3 regions of the Priestia sp. AB genome follow, and region 3 is predicted to be linked to each of the others. Evidence: predicted binding sites of a transcription regulator. Region 3 holds the regulator's gene; each other region holds the start of a gene.

The links. The regulator Rex, encoded in region 3, represses fermentation and respiration genes when NADH is low (regulators of the CRP and FNR family bind a similar motif). The targets are predictions, from matches to a motif close to TTGTGAAATATTTCACAA.
Region 1: a site for Rex is predicted at 4,145-4,162, ahead of POF52_RS18535 (anion permease). Genes of this name have one in related genera too.
Region 2: a site for Rex is predicted at 5,374-5,391, ahead of POF52_RS24635 (L-lactate dehydrogenase). Genes of this name have one in related genera too.

What each region holds. Positions count from the first base shown of each region.
Region 1 covers NZ_JAQMYN010000006.1:45,030-51,191, forward strand. Annotated here, with positions in the region: gene POF52_RS18515 (sensor histidine kinase) at 1-674, opposite strand, end outside; gene POF52_RS18520 (response regulator transcription factor) at 671-1,354, opposite strand; gene POF52_RS18525 (PepSY domain-containing protein) at 1,587-2,624, shown strand; gene POF52_RS18530 (class I SAM-dependent rRNA methyltransferase) at 2,810-4,009, shown strand; gene POF52_RS18535 (anion permease) at 4,289-5,722, shown strand; gene POF52_RS18540 (alpha-amylase) at 5,753-6,162, opposite strand, start outside.
Region 2 covers NZ_JAQMYN010000011.1:88,784-94,945, reverse strand. Annotated here, with positions in the region: gene POF52_RS24660 (AI-2E family transporter) at 1-75, opposite strand, end outside; gene POF52_RS24655 (hypothetical protein) at 203-466, shown strand; gene POF52_RS24650 (IseA DL-endopeptidase inhibitor family protein) at 715-1,245, opposite strand; gene POF52_RS24645 (zinc-binding dehydrogenase) at 1,661-2,653, shown strand; gene POF52_RS24640 (lactate permease LctP family transporter) at 2,753-4,330, opposite strand; gene POF52_RS24635 (L-lactate dehydrogenase) at 4,393-5,349, opposite strand; gene POF52_RS24630 (cation diffusion facilitator family transporter) at 5,682-6,162, shown strand, end outside.
Region 3 covers NZ_JAQMYN010000031.1:10,535-16,696, reverse strand. Annotated here, with positions in the region: gene tsaD (tRNA (adenosine(37)-N6)-threonylcarbamoyltransferase complex transferase subunit TsaD) at 1-890, shown strand, start outside; gene POF52_RS30175 (ABC-F family ATP-binding cassette domain-containing protein) at 1,145-3,079, opposite strand; gene POF52_RS30170 (redox-sensing transcriptional repressor Rex) at 3,538-4,176, shown strand; gene tatA (twin-arginine translocase TatA/TatE family subunit) at 4,230-4,415, shown strand; gene tatC (twin-arginine translocase subunit TatC) at 4,431-5,186, shown strand; gene POF52_RS30155 (YdiK family protein) at 5,212-5,439, opposite strand; gene POF52_RS30150 (CPBP family intramembrane glutamic endopeptidase) at 5,436-6,162, opposite strand, start outside.

The DNA of each region.
Region 1 (6,162 bases), on a different contig from region 3:
GGCAAGCGGTCATGTAAGCTTCCGGCATTAATATGCTCCACTTTTTTAGTAGTAGTAAACAAAGGGACTAACGTCCGTTTTAAAACAGACGAAAAAACAAAAAAAGCAATGGTCATTGCAGTAAGTGAAAGCATTAAAAAGATCATCATTTGTCTGATTAAGAGGTCTCTTAGTGATTCAGTGGGAGTATTGATTTGAATAACTCCCTGTATTTCTCCATCAAAAACAATGGGTTTTAAAACAATGACTTGCTCTTGATGACCATCGATTTTTTTTATGAGGCTCGTCGTGTTGTCCGGCTGTTTGATGTTGTTCATTACTTGTTTGTATGTAGATGCAGAAAGCTTAGGAAAGTAAGAATGATGTGGATCCTTAGCCAGCCGTAAAAATGTGCTTTTTTGATTGATAAAGGTAATATTAACACCTGGGAAATAAACCATCGGTCTTGATCTTTTTACATTCTGGCTTGTTTCAATATCATGCTTCCAGACATCATCGGGAATTAAGTGAATTTGGTCTTCGATGCTTCTAATTTTATTTGTGTAAATAAATTGCTTCATGAATACGTATTGAAAAACGCCTATCAGCATGAGTAAGCTTAAAATAACGAGTAAACTTCTAGATAAAAGCTGAAGGCGAAGAGAGTTCAGATGAAAGAAACGTTTGTATTTCATGAAATATCAATCCGGTATCCTACACCGCGAAGCGTTCGAATAACGGTTCGGCTATGGTCCTGTAATTTTTCTCTCAGTGATCGAATGTATACTTCTACAATGTTTTCTTCTCCTCCAAAATCATATCCCCACACTCGATCTAAAATGGTGGATTTACTTAGTACGAAACCGTGATTAATAACCAAAAACTTTAAAAGTGCGTATTCAGTCGGGGATAAATCAAGTATGTGATTAAGGTATTTAATTTCTTTGCGGCGGTCATCAATTTTAAATGGACCGATTGATACTTCGTCTAATAAGTTGGGAAATTGATTGCGGATTCTAGCTTGAATGCGTGCAAGAAGTTCTTCAAAACTGAAGGGTTTGACCATATAATCATCTGCTCCAATAGTCAGCCCCTTTACTCGGTCATCTACTTGATCTTTTGCTGTTAGCATAATTACAGCTATATTCCCCATTTTCTTCAACAAGCGGCATACTTCAAATCCATCCATTCCTGGAAGCATAACATCTACAATAGCGATGTGGGGCTTGAATTCTTTGGCTACATTAATTCCTTCAATTCCGTCTTGGGCAGTTTTAATATCAAATCCTTCATTCGTTAAACCCAAAGATAAAAACTGTAAAATAGTTGGTTCGTCATCAATAAGCAAGACTTTAATTCCTTTTAGTTGTTCCATCATGGTGAAAACTCCTTTGCTCCTCTACTTTCTATTATGCTTTTTTATCTGAAACAGCCCTGAATAATAGCTGAAAGCAAGCTGAAAATAGTAGCTATTCTTATATCTTCAGCTAACTTTAAGCTTCTATTCGTCTTATTCTCAGAAATCTTTTGCATAATGAACGGCGTACTAGATAAAACCCCATAAATTAGACGGAAAGTCTAATGGTGAAAAAGGAGGAAATTCAAGGATGATTAAATGGGCAAAAGTATTGTCTACATCTGCTTTAGGAACTGCAATCGCATGTAGCTCTATTACAACGAGTCACGCTGCAGAAATGAAGACAGCGAAAGCAGAAACAACTGAACATATGAGTATTTCTCAAGCTCAGGCAAAAGGTATTGCTCTGCAAGATTGCAAGGGGACAGTTACGTCTACGGAATTTAAGCAGGAATCAAGTGTGTATGTAATTACAATTGTAACGAACAGCCTTGAGCAAAGAATCGTAGAAGTAAATGCAAGTACCGGAAAAGTAGTAAAGAAGCAAGAAGTGAAGTTATGGACACAAACTCAAGTGAAAGAATCTGTTTCTAAGCAGTATAAAGGCGTTATTCAATCTATTACATTTTACAAAGAAACGCGTGAATATACGTTAACCGTAGTAGATGGCAAAGTAGAATATACGCTAACCGTGGATGGTCTAACCGGAAAAGTCATTCATGAGAATAAAAAAGAGCTGCAGCTAATGTCAAAGCAAAAAATAAAAGAAGCAATTGCCAAACAATATAGTGGTTACGTATATAGTCTAGAGTTTAAAGAATCCGCTAGTGAGTATATTGCAGTGATTCTTAAAGATAGCATTCAATATACAGTAACGTTAGATGCTTTCACAGGAAAAGTAGTCAATACTTCTCAGCAAGCCTTGAAGCTATTAACGAGACAAGATGCAAAAGATCTTGCATTGGCTACATATGCAGGTAAGGTGAGAATGGTAGAATATGATCAAAACGCAGCGATTTTCACAGTGAAAATAATCAAAGATAATACGGAATACACAGTTACAATCGATGCGGTTTCAAGTGAAATCATACATGTAAAACAAGATAAGCTTCAGCCGTTAACGGAAAACGCTGTAAAAGATCTTGCTTTGAAACATCAAGATGGAAAAGTAGAGCATATTGAGCTTATAACAGAAAACTCAATAACTGTATACGTAGTAACCTTAGTGAGCGGAAGCAAGCAGCAGACGCTTAAGTTCAATGCTTATACGGGACAAGAGTGCTCATAATTTTTTATCTTAAAACATACATTTCATTTTTCATTCATATCAAGCAGAGGGTGCTTCAAGGCATCTTCTGCTTTTCTATTTATAACTAGAAACGGGGCTGTTTATCTATGTTAAGATAAATGTAGATTATTGTTGTAAAATGGATAGAACTAGAATGAAATAAATTAAATAGATAGGGTGTACACATGAGAAAAGAAGTACAAGTTATAGCCAAAGAAGCTTTTATTAAAAAAGTGAACAAGGGTTATCCACTCATTGAAAAAGATGCGCTTGTTGATGGTCATAAACTGCAAGAAGAAGGGGTTATTATTAACTTAGTCACTCCGAAGAATCAATTTTTAGCCAAAGGCTATTATGGAAAACAAAACAAAGGCTACGGATGGATTCTTACGAAGAAGAAAAGTGAGCAAATTGACGTGGCGTTTTTTGCTAGAAAAATTCAGCAAGCTATTGCCTCTCGTCATGACTTTTATGCATCTGAAGACACAACTGCTTTTCGCGTATTTAATAGTGAAGGTGACGGAATCGGCGGCTTGATTATTGATTATTATGACGGATATTACGTCATGAGTTGGTATAGTGAAGGAATTTATCAATTTAAAGAATACGTCATTGAAGCCTTAAAGTCTGCGCCTAACTTTAAAGGGCTGTACCAGAAAAAACGTTTTAACGTAAAGGGTCAGTATATTGAAGAAGATGATTTTGTAGCAGGGGACAAAGGTGAATTTCCTTTAATTGTAAAAGAAAATGGTATTCGTTTTGCCGTTTACTTAAATGACGGAGCAATGGTGGGAGTCTTTTTAGATCAGCGAGACGTCCGTAAAACGATTCGAGATAAATATGCAAAAGGAAAGACCGTCTTAAATATGTTTTCGTATACAGGCGCATTTTCAGTGGCGGCCGCTCTTGGAGGAGCTGCGAAAACAACAAGTGTCGATTTAGCCAATCGCAGCTTGGCAAAAACAATTGAGCAATTTAGTGTAAATGGAATTGATCACGAAGCACAGGACATTATCGTAGAAGATGTTTTTAAGTATTTTAAATATGCGGTTAAGAAGAATATGACGTTCGATCTTGTAGTGCTAGATCCGCCAAGCTTTGCTAAGTCGAAAAAGCATACGTTTAGCGCAGCAAAAGACTACAAAGATTTATTAAAAGAAGCCATTGCGCTTACAAAGCCAAACGGTGTCATTGTAGCATCTACGAATGCAAGCAATTTTGATATGAAAAAATTCCATTCGTTTATTGAAAAAGCTTTTAATGAAAAAGGGGAACGGTACAAAATGATGGAACAGTTCGCTCTTCCAGCTGATTTTAAAACAATAAAAGAATTTAAGTCAGGTAATTATTTAAAAGTCGTGTTTATTCAAAAAGTAAATCGCTAAATGCAAGGCTGCATGATGAACTCATGCAGTTTATTTATTTTTAATAAAATAACGCTTACAAGCTATTTTGAAGGGAATAAAATGAAGGTAAGAGATAAATATTGTCAATATATATGATAAAATAATAAAGAAATTATGCTCAACATTTCACAATTTTGCAATATCATCCTTACGAAACGTATTTTTACAATTATTTTATTTTAAATGGGATAAGTATTGGGTACGAAGTGGAAAGAGCATACTATTACTATTATTTAAAAACATGAAAGGAGAAAGATTATGGCTGAAACAACAAAAAAGCCTGGCGGCGAAGTGAAATTTATTCCTTTATTAATTTGTCTGGCAATCGGACTTATTTTATGGTTTATTACACCTCCGTCCGGACTTGATGTGAAGGCTTGGCACTTATTCGCTATTTTTGTGGCTACTATCGTAGGGCTTATCATTAAACCATTGCCATTAGGCAGTGTAGCTGTTTTATCTTTAACCATTATTGTATTAACTAATACATTAACACTTGAACAATCGCTCAGCGGTTTTCAAAATACGACGATTTGGTTAATCGTTATTGCATTCTTTATTTCTAGAGGTTTTATTAAGACTGGTCTAGGAACAAGGGTTGCCTACATCTTTGTTCGTTTGTTCGGTAAAAAGACGTTGGGATTATCGTATTCTCTTATCGTAAGTGACTTGCTTTTATCACCTGCAATGCCGTCTAATACAGCGCGAGCTGGAGGAATTATTCTTCCAATCATTCGTTCTTTATCCGAAACATACGGATCCAGAACTGGAGACGGTACGGAGCGCAGAGTTGGCGCTTTCTTAACAAAAGTATCGTTTCAAGGAGATATGATCACATCCGCCATGTTCGTAACGGCAATGGCGGCCAATCCTCTTGCTGTTAAAATGACGGAACAAATTACAGGCAAGACTATTTCATGGGTTGGCTGGGCAGCGGCTGCAATTGTACCTGGAATTATTAGTTTAATTGTTATTCCGCTTGTTATTTATAAGCTGTATCCGCCAGAATTAAAAGAAACGCCGGAAGCATCTGAAATTGCAGCAAAAAAACTAAATGAAATGGGTCCGTTAAAGAAAGAAGAATGGTACATGATTGGCGTATTTTTACTTCTTCTTGTGCTGTGGATTTTTGGAGCTAATTTAAATATTAATGCAACAACAACTGCTTTTATTGGTCTATGTGCGCTGCTTTTAACGCAAGTGTTAAGCTGGTCGGACATCAAAAAAGAACAGGGAGCATGGGATACATTAGTTTGGTTTGCTGTTTTGGTTATGATGGCAACCTTCTTAAATGATCTAGGCATGATTCCTTGGTTCAGTGATCTGATGAAAGGCACTGTTAGTCATATGTCTTGGATGACGGCGTTGATTGTACTAGCTGTTGCGTATTTTTATTCTCACTACTTTTTTGCGAGTAATACGGCTCACGTCAGCGCTATGTACGCAGCATTTTTATCTGTCATCGTGGCCGCTGGTGCGCCTCCGTTACTGTCAGCATTAATTTTAGCGTTCTTTAGCAATTTATTTGGCTGTTTAACTCACTACGGCAGTGGACCGGCACCGGTGTTCTTCGGTAGTGGATATGTAACGCAGCAAAAATGGTGGTCGCTCGGCTTTTTAATTTCAATTATTCATATTATCATTTGGATTGGAATTGGCGGCTTGTGGTGGAAACTGCTAGGTCTATGGTAAAAAAAACAGTGGCGCAAGCCACTGTTTTTTTTATGCTTCAGCCCAAACGGATACAGAGCCGCCATTGACAGGGAACTGTCCGTAGCCATCTTCTTCAATCACAACTTGATCTTCTCGGTTGTTTGTGAAGTCAATCCATGTTTGTCCACTTCGGTGTTCGCCGACGAACATTCTCTTTTCGCCATCTTCGCCGTTTGACATCACTACAGCGCATCCAGACTTCTCAAATTCCTCTACACCATGCCTTACCCATCCAATGGTATTCGGGTGATCAAAATAATCGTCTTGCTGGCCGTATGCTTTGTCATAGCGTACATGCAAGAGAGCGGAAATATCTTTTTCTTTTCCCTCAATTGGGTGCTCTCCGCCTATCCCAAAATAGTCTCCGTAAAACACACAAGGATAGCCGTCTTTACGAAGTAAGATTAGAGCGTAAGCAC
Region 2 (6,162 bases), on a different contig from region 3:
AATTGTATATACAACAAATTTATTATTTAAGATTTTTTCTCGGAAAAAAGTTCCTTTCTGAGGTCTAGGTTCCAAGCTGTTCAACTCCTTTTAAAAATAAATGTATAGTTATCATACCCTGATTTAGACTAATTTAAGAGGGTTTTTTACAAAGAAGTGTGCATACTAGTAGAAAATCTTCTAGAAAGAAGGGATGAAATCATTGAAAGAACACAAACCGTATGATGATTTCTCTACAGTAGAAAAAAGCCACGAGTATATAACCGCTGAAGAATTTCCAGACGGTCCTTTCGGCTCTCCTGTTAATCAAAAACTTGGGAAATCTACTTCATGGGAAGAAGGGCAGCGAACGTATAGCGCATTTAATTATGAAAACAAAAATCTTCATGAAAAAGCGCAAAGATTATTTCCAGGCGCGCATCCTGTACATGATAACCCAGAGGAACATGAACAAAATCCAAGTTAATGTCTTTATTATGCTCTGAATATATTGCCCTATCTTTTTGCTGAATTATGTTGACAATAAGCAATTTAGCCTGTAATATAAAACGTAACTTATCACTGTTTCTACAGGATTCGACAAAATTTGATTTACTTAAACTTGTGATCTCAACTTCTATTTACAGCTATTAGAGCGCTGTAAGTAGAAGTTTTATTTATGTTATCGATAAAAAAGAAAAAAGCAGGTCTGCTCAAGCAGGCCTGCTTTTTTTATTATTGAACAGCGTCAAATTTATTTACTTTCCACTGAGAATTAGATTTATAGAATGTGACAGTGCGTTTTACGCTGCCGCCATCTACAGTTGGAACTGTGAATTCATAAGAGCGAACTGTTGCTGTTTGATACACAAGCTTTGTTTTTGCTTTTGACCACTCTAACATGCTGAATCCGTCGCCGATTGGATGTGCAAGTTTGCCGTTATATGTGATATAGCCGTAATTTGTTAATCCTTTTTCTACTGCACTATTTGTAAATGTCTCAGATAAGTAGCTTGATAGCTCAGCTTTTGTATCAAATTCAGGGCAAAGATACACGTACTCAGTTCCTTTATATTCAAATGTACGTTCTGTACATGGTTTGTTTTTATAACCGTGCAGAGCACTCCAGAAATGATTGCTGGCACTAGCTGCAATTTTGACAGCATTTGCATCCGTTAGTGTTGTAGATGTTGTTTGTGCTGTAACTCCAGTGCTTAGTGTAAAGAAAATAGCGATTGATGATAAAACTAGTCCAATTTTTTTCATTTCTAACTCACTCCTAATTGATTAACCTTATTTATGTAACAATTATGTGTTTTATATTTCTTTTGTTACATTTATATTACAATAAATCTTTAACAAAAGAAAGTGTTTTGTCTTTTTTTTCTTAAATTTTTTTAGTTTTTTACTAGTTTCTAAAATAGATATAGTAAGGGAATTACCAGTTAAATGTTTATTTATCAACGTTTTCAGGCGTTTCTTTCTACTTTTTAATCTTCTTGTTACAAAAATATTATTTGTAACAAAACTGTAATAAAAGAAGCTTAATACCTTTACGATACAGAAAAATAAAGATAAAACGGTGAAAAAGTGAATGTGAAAACTGTTTTTTCCTTTTTTAGGCATATTTCTTTTGCCATTTTCAGCTTTTTAGTAGGGTAGATTAAGAGGAGACGAAATGATGAAAGGCATTATACATAGTGAAAAAAGTGGAATAGCAGGCATGAATTACAGAGATTTTCAGGAGATGCAACCTCAAAGAGGAGAAATAAAAATAAGGTTAAAAACAGCAGGTTTAAACCGGAGAGACTTGTTCGTTATGAAAAATCGAGGTAAAGGAGATAAGCCGTTTATTCCCGGTTCAGACGGTGCAGGTATTATAGAAGAAGTGGGAGAAGGCGTAAAAGGTTTAAAAACTGGAATAGAAGTGATCATTAATCCAAGTCTGGAGTGGGATCGTGTAGAGGACATTCCGTTTACACCTAAAATTTTAGGCGGTCCATCACATGGAACATTTGCAGAGTATGTAATCATACAAGCGGATAATGTTGTGCAAAAGCCATCTTATCTATCTTGGAAACAGGCGGGGGTTCTTTCATTATCCGCTTTAACTGCCTATAGAGCTCTATTTACAAAAGGGCAGTTAAAAAAAGGAGAGCACCTCCTTATTCCCGGTATAGGAAGCGGAGTCGCGACCTATGGATTGTTATTCGCAAAAGCTATCGGAGCTAACGTAACAGTCACTTCTAGAAGTGATGAAAAAAGAAAGCAAGCCCTAAAGTATAGAGCTGATTATGCATTAGACAGTGGAAGCAACCTAAAAGAAGAAATTAACGATAGAAAAGTAGATATCATACTTGATAGTGTGGGGGCAGCTTTATTTCCGACGTATTTTGAAATACTAAAGCCAAATGGAAGAATTGTTAATTTTGGGGCGAGTTCTGGAAATGAAGTTGAATTGCCTCTAAGAACTATTTTTTATCCTCAATTCAATATACTTGGTACGTCTATGGGAAGTCAGGAAGAATTTGTGGACATGATGGATTTTATAGAGAAACATCAAATTAAACCAATCGTCGATCGATTCTATCCGCTGTCAGAGGCAGCTGCAGCTTGCGAACGATTAGATAAAGGAAAACAATTCGGCAATATAGGTTTACTTATTTCAGAATAAAAAAATCCCCAGCGCTAACAGGGGACCTTTTTATATAATCAAACGTTTGTTTAAATGAAAGAAACACGGTAATAACGGTTTTTTAGCGATTTTTTATCATCACCACCAAGCCAATAAAAAGGTAACAAATCCTCCTAGTATCAAAAATCCCATGCTGTATTTGAGCGTGTATTTGAACAGTTCACTTTCTTTTCCAGCCAGTCCCACTGCTCCGGCAGCGACGGCAATTGATTGAGGAGAAAGCATTTTAGCCATCACTCCGCCGGCAGTATTGGCCGCTACAAGAATAATTGGCAAGACATTAATTTGCTGAGCTGTAGTTAGCTGCAAGTTGCCGAACAGTGCATTATTTGATACGACAGACCCCGTTAGAAATACGCCGATCCAGCCAAGAAATGGAGATAAAAATGGAAAATAAGCAGCTGATGTAGCGAGCGCCAATCCAAGTGTAGAAGACTGTCCTGAATAATTTGAAATAAAAGCAAAAGCAATGACCATCATAATAGTAATAATAGGCCTTGATAATTCTTTTACGGTTTCTAAAAGAGTGGTCCATGCCACTTTTGGCGACACGTTAAGCAAGAAAACTGAAAGGATACAAGCAATAAGAATTGCTGTACCTGTTGCTGCAAATAGGTCTATTTTTAAGACAGCAGCGTAAGGCGTAGGATCTTTTACTAAAGGCGCTGCTTTAATTACGTGATTGTGTAAAAATGGGACGTTAATAAGCAGGTTCATATGTTCAAGCATCGTTTTGACAAAAGAAATGCTCCAAGCCGTAACGAGTATCGTTAATAGAATAAAAGGAGACCAAGCCTTTAAAATCTGTTTTGGTGACAGGCTGAAGCTTTTAGCCGCTGCCGGGCTTGTTCGTTTAATATAAAAAGCAAGAGCAAGCAAACTCACAATAGAAGATGTGATATTTGGAAGTTCAGGGCCGATGTATGTAACAGTTAAATACTGTGTCAGTGCATAGGAAACGGCTGTGATGCTCGTTGCTTTCCATACGTCTTTTAATCCTTTTATCCCATCCATAATAAAGACAAGTAAAAAAGGGATAAGAAAAGAAATAATCGGAAGCTGCGTGCCAAGAAAATGAGCAATTTCTTTTGGATCTATGCCAGATACTTGTCCTGCGACAATGACAGGAATCCCCATGGCGCCAAACGCTCCTGAAGCTGTATTAGCAATTAAACATAGCGCCGCTGCTTTTAACGGTTTGAACCCAAGTCCAACTAGAAGCGCTGCTGTAATGGCAATTGGAGCTCCAAATCCCGCTGCCCCTTCTAAAAAAGCATTAAAGGAAAAAGCAACAAGCAGCATTTGCAAGCGGGGGTCATCGGTTATTGAAATAATAGATTGTCTGATGGTAGTAAACTGTCCGCTTTTGACAGTTAGCTTATATAAGAACACCGCTCCGATAATAATATAGCTGATGGGCCAAAGTGCATACAGAAACCCATAGCCTGTGGCTCCTAAAACCATTGAGGCAGGCATATCATAAAAATAAATAGCAATAATCATAGAAAGAAGCACCGTAATACCGGCAGCAATGTGTCCTTTTAATTTCAAAAGAGTTAAAGCAATAAAGAAAAAGATAATGGGGATGAGTGCAATTAGTGCAGAAAGCCAAATATTATCTAACGGATTATATACCTGAGTCCACGTCATATTCATACACCTCTACTACATATTTAAAACAAGGGAGCGGGGGAGTCCCCCGCAAAAATCTTTAGATGTTACACAAAAGCTCTGTCGCGAGTTTGCTTGAGAATGCTAGCAGAGTGCTCGAGCTGCTGCTGTTCGTGAGGGGTTAAATTCAATTCAATAATTTGACGCACGCCGTTTTTATTAATGATAGCTGGTACGCCGATATACACATCAGAAATACCGTATTGTCCTTCTAATAAAGCAGATACTGTTAAAATAGAATTTTCATCATCTAAAATAGCCTTGGTAATGCGTACAAGCCCCATTGCAATTCCGTAATAAGTCGCTCCTTTTCGATTAATAATATGGTAAGCCGCATCGCGGGTTTGTTCGAATAGATGCTGCATATCGGGTTCTTTTTCAATAGCGGCAGTATTGATAAAATGTTCGAGCTTCACACCGCCAATTTGCGCGTGGCTCCAAACAGGAAATTCCGTATCTCCATGTTCCCCCATAATATAAGCGTGGACGTTGCGAGAATCTACTTCGAAATAGTCGCTTAACAAGTAGCGGAAGCGAGCTGTGTCAAGAATCGTTCCTGAACCAATTACCCGTTCGTTTGGTAATCCTGATACTTTTTGTGTAACGTGTGCGAGAATATCAACTGGATTTGTTGCCACTAAAATGATGCCGTCAAATCCGCTGTTCATAATATCTTTTACAATGCATTCAAAAATTTTAACGTTTTTTTCAACTAGATCTAAGCGTGTTTCCCCTGGAGCTTGATTAGCGCCCGCTGTAATAACTACTAAATCAGCGTCAGCACAGTCTTTATAATCTCCAGCCCAGATTTTCATCGGTGTGGCAAATGGCATTCCATGATTGATATCACGTGCTTCACCTTCTGCTTTTTCTTTGTTCATATCGATTAACACTAATTCATTGGCAATACCTTGATTCACCATTGAAAAAGCGTAGCTTGAGCCCACAAAACCAGTTCCGATAACGGCAACTTTTCGTGTTTTTGGTGTAAATTGTGTTTTCATTTGTATCATCCTTTGAATTTTATTTTGTGATGTTTTTCACAATGTTAGTGTAACAAGAATAAATTGCTTCAGCTGTGATAAAAATCACACCCTTTAAAAAATAGTAAACAATTTTACAGGGCGATTTAAAAAAATGTCCTTCTACATGAAGTGCCACATTTAGAAAGATCTTAAACGTTTAAAGTGTTGAGTAAAGGCAACTTGTTTTGCAGAAAGCTAAAGAGTTTAACATTCTCTATTTGTATGTTAGCAGCCAATAATGTTTCTATAGACCCACACGAAATCCATTTGTTACACTAAGTTTGCTTATTTTGAATAAAGGAGTGGAAGGGATGGAGAACTACTATGAGCAAGCCCAAAAAGGCGCTTGGGTTAGTATCTTATCATATATCTTTTTATCGACATGTAAACTTATCATTGCGGGTGTCACCGCTTCCTCTGCATTAAAAGCCGACGGTCTTAATAATGTTACAGATATTATTGCATCAATTGCCGTCTTGGTCGGCTTAAAAATCTCTAAAAAACCTCGCGATAATGATCATCCCTATGGACATTCCAGAGCGGAACATATCTCTTCACTTATTGCTTCTTTTATCATGATGGTCATCGGACTAGAAGTATTGGTCGATGCGGGTCAGTCATTATTTATGGACAAATCTGAAGCGCCTAATTTACTGGCTGCTTGGGTAGGTCTTGGAGCGGCTGCTGTTATGGGTGGTGTCTACCGATATAATATTAAGCTTGCTAAAAAACTTGATAGCCAGTCTTTATATGCGGTTGCTAAAGATAATTTGTCTGATGCACTTGTGAGCA
Region 3 (6,162 bases):
TTGGCGGTGTCGTACCGGAGATTGCATCTCGTCATCATGTGGAACAAATTACGGTAGTAGTTGAAGAAACTTTAAATCAAGCGAACTTGACGTTTGCAGATATTGATGCAATAGCTGTAACGGAAGGACCTGGGCTTGTGGGAGCACTTCTTATTGGCGTAAATGCAGCCAAAGCGCTAGCATTTGCGCATCAAAAGCCATTAATTGGTGTTCATCATATTGCAGGACATATTTATGCAAATCAGTTAATCAAAAAATTAGAATTCCCGCTTTTATCGCTAGTTGTATCTGGAGGGCATACGGAGCTTGTATACATGGAAAGTCACGGTCAGTTTAAAGTGATTGGTGAAACGAGAGATGATGCAGCAGGAGAAGCCTACGATAAAGTAGCCCGCACGTTAAACCTTCCATATCCAGGCGGACCGCATATTGACCGCCTTGCACATGAAGGAGAGCCATTAATTGATTTGCCGCGTGCCTGGCTAGAAGAAGGATCCTATGATTTTAGTTTCAGTGGGTTAAAATCAGCAGTTATTAACACTGTCCACAACGCGAAGCAAAAAGGTGAAGAAATTCTTCCACAAACGCTTGCTGCTAGCTTTCAAGCGAGTGTTATTGATGTGTTAGTAACTAAAACGGTTAAAGCTGCAAAGGAATATAACGTTAAGCAAGTGTTAGTAGCAGGAGGAGTTGCTGCTAATAAAGGACTTAGAGCAGCGCTAGAAGAGGCATTTGCACCATTATCAAACATTGAGCTTATTATCCCGCCGCTGTCTCTATGCACGGATAATGCCGCAATGATTGGAGCAGCGGCAAGTGTACGATTTGCTCAAGGAAAACGCTCAGATATGTCATTAAACGCAAACCCCGGTTTAGACTTGGAAGAGTAGGAGACGAATGAGATTTATTTCTCATTCGTCTTTTTTGTGGGTAAAAATAATTTATCAACAATATTCAATAAATTTAGAATTTCCTGTGGATAATTATGTGGAAAAGTCCGTGCACTCAGTACACGGACATGTTATCAACAAGTTTTAATTATGAAAATCAGACAGATATCCACTATTTATTCACAGAGTGGATAAAGCTTGTCCTAAAGGGCACGAACAAGTAAATAGGGTGAATAAATACGAAAAAATACAGGCTATTCTTCTAGAAGCAGCTGTAATTCTTCCCACTCTTCCATTAATGTGGATAACTGTGAAGAAATTTTTTCATTTTCACCGTTTAATCTTGATACTTCTTCGTGGTTTTGATAAATTTCAGGATCACAAAGAAGTTCTTCATTCTCCGCTTGTGCGGCTTCTAATTTGTTTACTTCAGTTTCAATTTCTTCAATTCGGCGCGTTCGCTGCCTCATCAATTTCTTTTGTTCTTTATCTTGTTTATAGGACTGTTTATCTACTTTTACCGTACGTTCTTCGTTGGCTTTTATATTTTCTAATTCTTTGATTTCCTCTATTTCTGCTTTCTTTTCTACATAATAGTCATAATCTCCAAGAAATTCTTCTACCCCTTCAGGAGATAGCTCTGCTATTTTGTTTGCAATACGATTAATAAAATAACGGTCATGTGAAACAAATAATAGAGTCCCTGGGTAATCAATTAATGCATTCTCGAGTACTTGTTTGCTATCTAAATCAAGATGGTTAGTAGGTTCATCCAAAATTAAGAAATTAGCTTTTTGAAGCATAAGCTTCGCAAGAGCCAAACGTGCTTTTTCACCACCGCTAAGCGTCGAAACGATTTTCAGTACATCATCACCTGAAAACAGAAAATTTCCAAGCGCTGTACGAATTTCTTTTTCAGGTTTGGATGGGTAGTCATCCCAAAGCTCATTTAAAACGGTTTTATTAGACGTTAAATTAGCTTGCTCTTGGTCGTAATAACCAACCATTACGTTTGAGCCAAAAGAAATGGTTCCAGTCTTGAAGCTTAGTTTATCCACAATACCTTTTAATAACGTAGATTTCCCAACTCCATTAGGGCCAACCAATGCAAGGCTTTCACCTTTTTTAATCCGAAGGTTTGCCTCTTGGACGACATATTTGTTTTCATCATATCCGATAGACACGTTTTCGAGATTTAAGACTTCATTTCCGCTTTGACGCTCAATTTCAAACGAAAAACTAGCTGATTTTTCGCCTTCGTTAGGTCGATTTATTAACTCCATTCGATCGAGCTGCTTACGTCTGCTTTGCGCACGTTTTGTAGTCGATGCGCGGGCGATGTTTCGCTGAATAAAATCATTCAGTTTTGCGACTTCATCTTGCTGCTTTTCGTACTGACGCAACTCTTTTTCATATCGCTCTGCTTTTTGTACAAGGTATTTAGAGTAATTGCCCGTGTACTTGACCGTTGTTTTTTGTGTGACCTCATACACTTGATTTACGACTTTATCAAGGAAGTAACGATCGTGTGAAACAATTAAAATAGCTCCTTCATACCCTTGCAGAAACTGTTCCAGCCATGCTAAAGTTTCAATATCTAAGTGGTTGGTAGGCTCATCCAGAATAAGCAAGTCTGGCTTTGTTAAAAGCAGTTTTGCAAGAGCCAAGCGCGTTTTTTGTCCACCGCTCAAGGAGGAAATAGGGGTGCTATAGTCAAAGTTTGAAAAACGGAAACCGTGAAGAATAGATCGTGTATCCGCTTCATATTGATAGCCGCCTAAATCTTTGAACGTTACTTGAAGCTGATCGTACTCTTTGGTTAGTTTTTCGTATTGAACTGAATCATTAAAAATGTCTGGATCGCCCATCTTCGTTTCAAGCGTACGTAATTCTTTTTCCATCTTCTTTAATGGAGCAAAGACTGTCATCATTTCTTCCCATATGGAGAGTGTTGACTCAAGAACTGTATCTTGTCCCATATAATCAATGGAAACACCTTTAGGTTTAATAATTTCTCCGCTGTCATAAGAAAGCTGCTCAGCAATAATTTTTAATAAAGTTGATTTACCTGCACCGTTTCGTCCCACTAGGGCAATGCGGTCTTTTGATTGTACTTCTAACTTTATATTCGATAAAATGGGTTCTGCCCCATAGTATTTTGTAATACCGTTCAATTGTAGAATAATCATTTTTTCACCTCTAGTAGTATATCCATAGTGTATTTTAACATATTTTCAACTACAAGTTCTTCCTACAAGCGTTTGTAATTTGTAGAGGGACAAGAACAAATGATGAAGCGAATGTTTTGATTCATGAAATAAAATGATTTTACCTGCACATTTTATACAGGATACTATGTTAAAATAAGAGATAAGTGCATCTCTGAACTTATATATGATGGATGTAGAAAATCCGTCATGACTAACAAACGGATCCTTTGAAGGGCTAATTGCTTCGTTCTAGCTACCGACTTTAAGTATTCCTGGATAGACAAAAGGCGTCGGGGTGTGAAGCGGAGTATATATAAAACAAGAGAAAAGAGAGAGAATTGGAAGCGCTACCTCAAGGCGGTTGAGGCTTTGTGAAAGGTAATGCAATATGACTTGAAAATGTTAGTAATGACATACATGAACTGAGGGGGTACAACGTGAACACTGAACAATTAAAAATACCACAAGCAACGGCTAAACGATTGCCGCTTTATTATCGTTTTTTAAAAAACTTGCATGCTTCTGGTAAACAGCGTGTTTCGTCAGCGGAGTTAAGTGAGGCAGTGAAAGTTGATTCTGCTACTATTCGCCGGGATTTTTCTTACTTTGGAGCATTAGGGAAAAAGGGATACGGCTACAATGTGAATTATTTACTTACATTTTTCCGTAAAACGTTAGACCAAGATGAAGTAACGAAAGTAGCACTGATTGGCGTAGGGAATCTGGGAACGGCCTTTTTAAATTATAATTTTATTAAAAATAATAACACCAAAATTGAGTGCGCTTTTGATGTGATAGAAGATAAAGTCGGTACAAAAGTAGGCGACGTGCCGGTTTATCACCTTGACCAATTGGAAGATTATATGAGTGATGATATCTCAGTGGCGATTTTAACCGTTCCTGCCACTGTGGCTCAGCAAATTACCGATCGTTTAGTGAGTTGCGGAATTAAAGGGATTCTAAACTTCACTCCTGCACGCTTAAACGTACCGGATGAGATTCGACTGCATCATATTGATCTGGCTGTAGAATTACAGTCGCTTGTCTACTTTTTGAAAAATTATCCTGTTGAATAAGATGGACTGTGTTACGATTTCCTTAAGTCTAAATTAATAAGGAGAGTGGGAATATGGGGATTGGAGCAGGCAGTTGGATTATTATTGCGATTGTAGCACTGCTTATTTTTGGACCGAAACGGTTACCGGAGCTAGGAAGATCAGTCGGGCAAACGCTTAGAGAGTTTAAGCATGCCGCTAGCGGTGCCTCAGAAGATCGTGAAAAAGATAAACAGCGTCAAGTAGATGACAAAGAGTAAAAGGGTGATCATAGTATGACCGAACAAGAAATGTCAATATATGATCATATAGGAGAGCTGCGAAAGCGCATTTTAATTGTTTTATTTTTCTTTGTCATTGCCACAATTGGCGGCTTTTTTATAGCGGATAAGGTTATTGTCTATTTACAGCATGCTGATGAGGCAAAAAATTTAACGATGAATGCATTTAGGCTAACAGATCCAGTTAAGATTTATATGCAGTTTGCTGTTATTATCGGCTGTGTACTTGCAGCTCCTGTTGCACTGTATCAACTTTGGGCATTTATTAGTCCTGGTTTATATGAAAAAGAGCGTAAGGTAACGCTTGGATATATTCCTGTTTCCATTTTTCTCTTTATCGGCGGTGTCTCTTTTTCTTATTTTGTGTTGTTTCCATTTGTCGTCGATTTTATGACGCGCGTTTCTGATGAGCTGAATGTAAACCAAGTGATTGGCATTAATGAATACTTTTCTTTTTTAATGCAGCTCACACTGCCTTTTGGCCTGTTGTTTCAGCTTCCTGTTGTCGTCATGTTTTTGACGCGATTAGGAATTATCACGCCTATGTTTTTATCTCAAATTCGAAAGTATGCCTATTTCGTACTGCTAGTTATTGCCGCACTTATTACACCACCGGAATTGCTCTCGCACATGATGGTGACAGTGCCGCTCTTAATTTTGTATGAAATCAGCATCATTATTTCCCGCATTTCGTATCGCAAAGTGTTAAAGGCAAGGGCAGAGCAAGAAAGAGAAGATGTTAGTATGTAAAAAAACCACTGAAACAGTGGTTTTTTTATTTAGATGAATCATCTTGATTTTTATATTGCTGCTGCAACTTTTTAATTTTATAGTGCAAGATAAAAATGCGCACCGCAAATCTGAAATCGAACGCGGCTACGAGTGCAAATAAGATCGTGGGGAAATTCCACACGGTTTCCTGAGCATTTTGAATAGCCAGGTAGGTGAATAAAATCCCCATAATAATATAAATAAACCCTCGTGTTAAAGGGATATTCTTCATAAAAACATGCCTCCAAAAATAAACTGCATTTGTTCTGCTTGCTTTTGCATTTCTATAATTTTATCTGCAAAAATAGTTTGAGATAAAATAACGATTGTATTCATCAACACGTGAGCAATAATGGGTACAATAATTAGTTTTGTTCTTGCATAAAGGAATGCAAATACAAATCCCATGGCTGTATACACGAGCAAATGTTTAAAATCCCAGTGTACGGCAGCGAAAATAAGGGAACTAATAAATGCAGAGACAAAGAAATTATATCGTTTGTGAAGAGAGCCGAAAATAATCTTTCGAAAAATAATCTCTTCTAGAATTGGTCCAATAACAGACGTAACGACAATGAGGAACGGCGTTGCTTTAACAAGATTAACAATATTTTGTGTGTTTTCAGATACTTGGGTAATGCCAAGAGCGTGCTCAATCATACCTGCTACAGCTTGACCAGCCATAGCCAGGAACACCCCAAGGACTGACCAGACCACAGTTACCGTTGTTCCCGCATGTTCTATACGCATGGACATGTCACGGCGCAGCAGCAGTAAGACAATAAGTAAACCAAGGATAAAGCTAATGATGGTCCAATAAGTCAAAAGCATGACATTCGCTGTTCGAACTGGATATTGATCAAACATTCCTGTTAATTTTAACAGCGGTATACCAACAACTCCTGAAAACTGCATAAGGATGTAGGTGAGGATAACATACCAATAACGTTTTTCC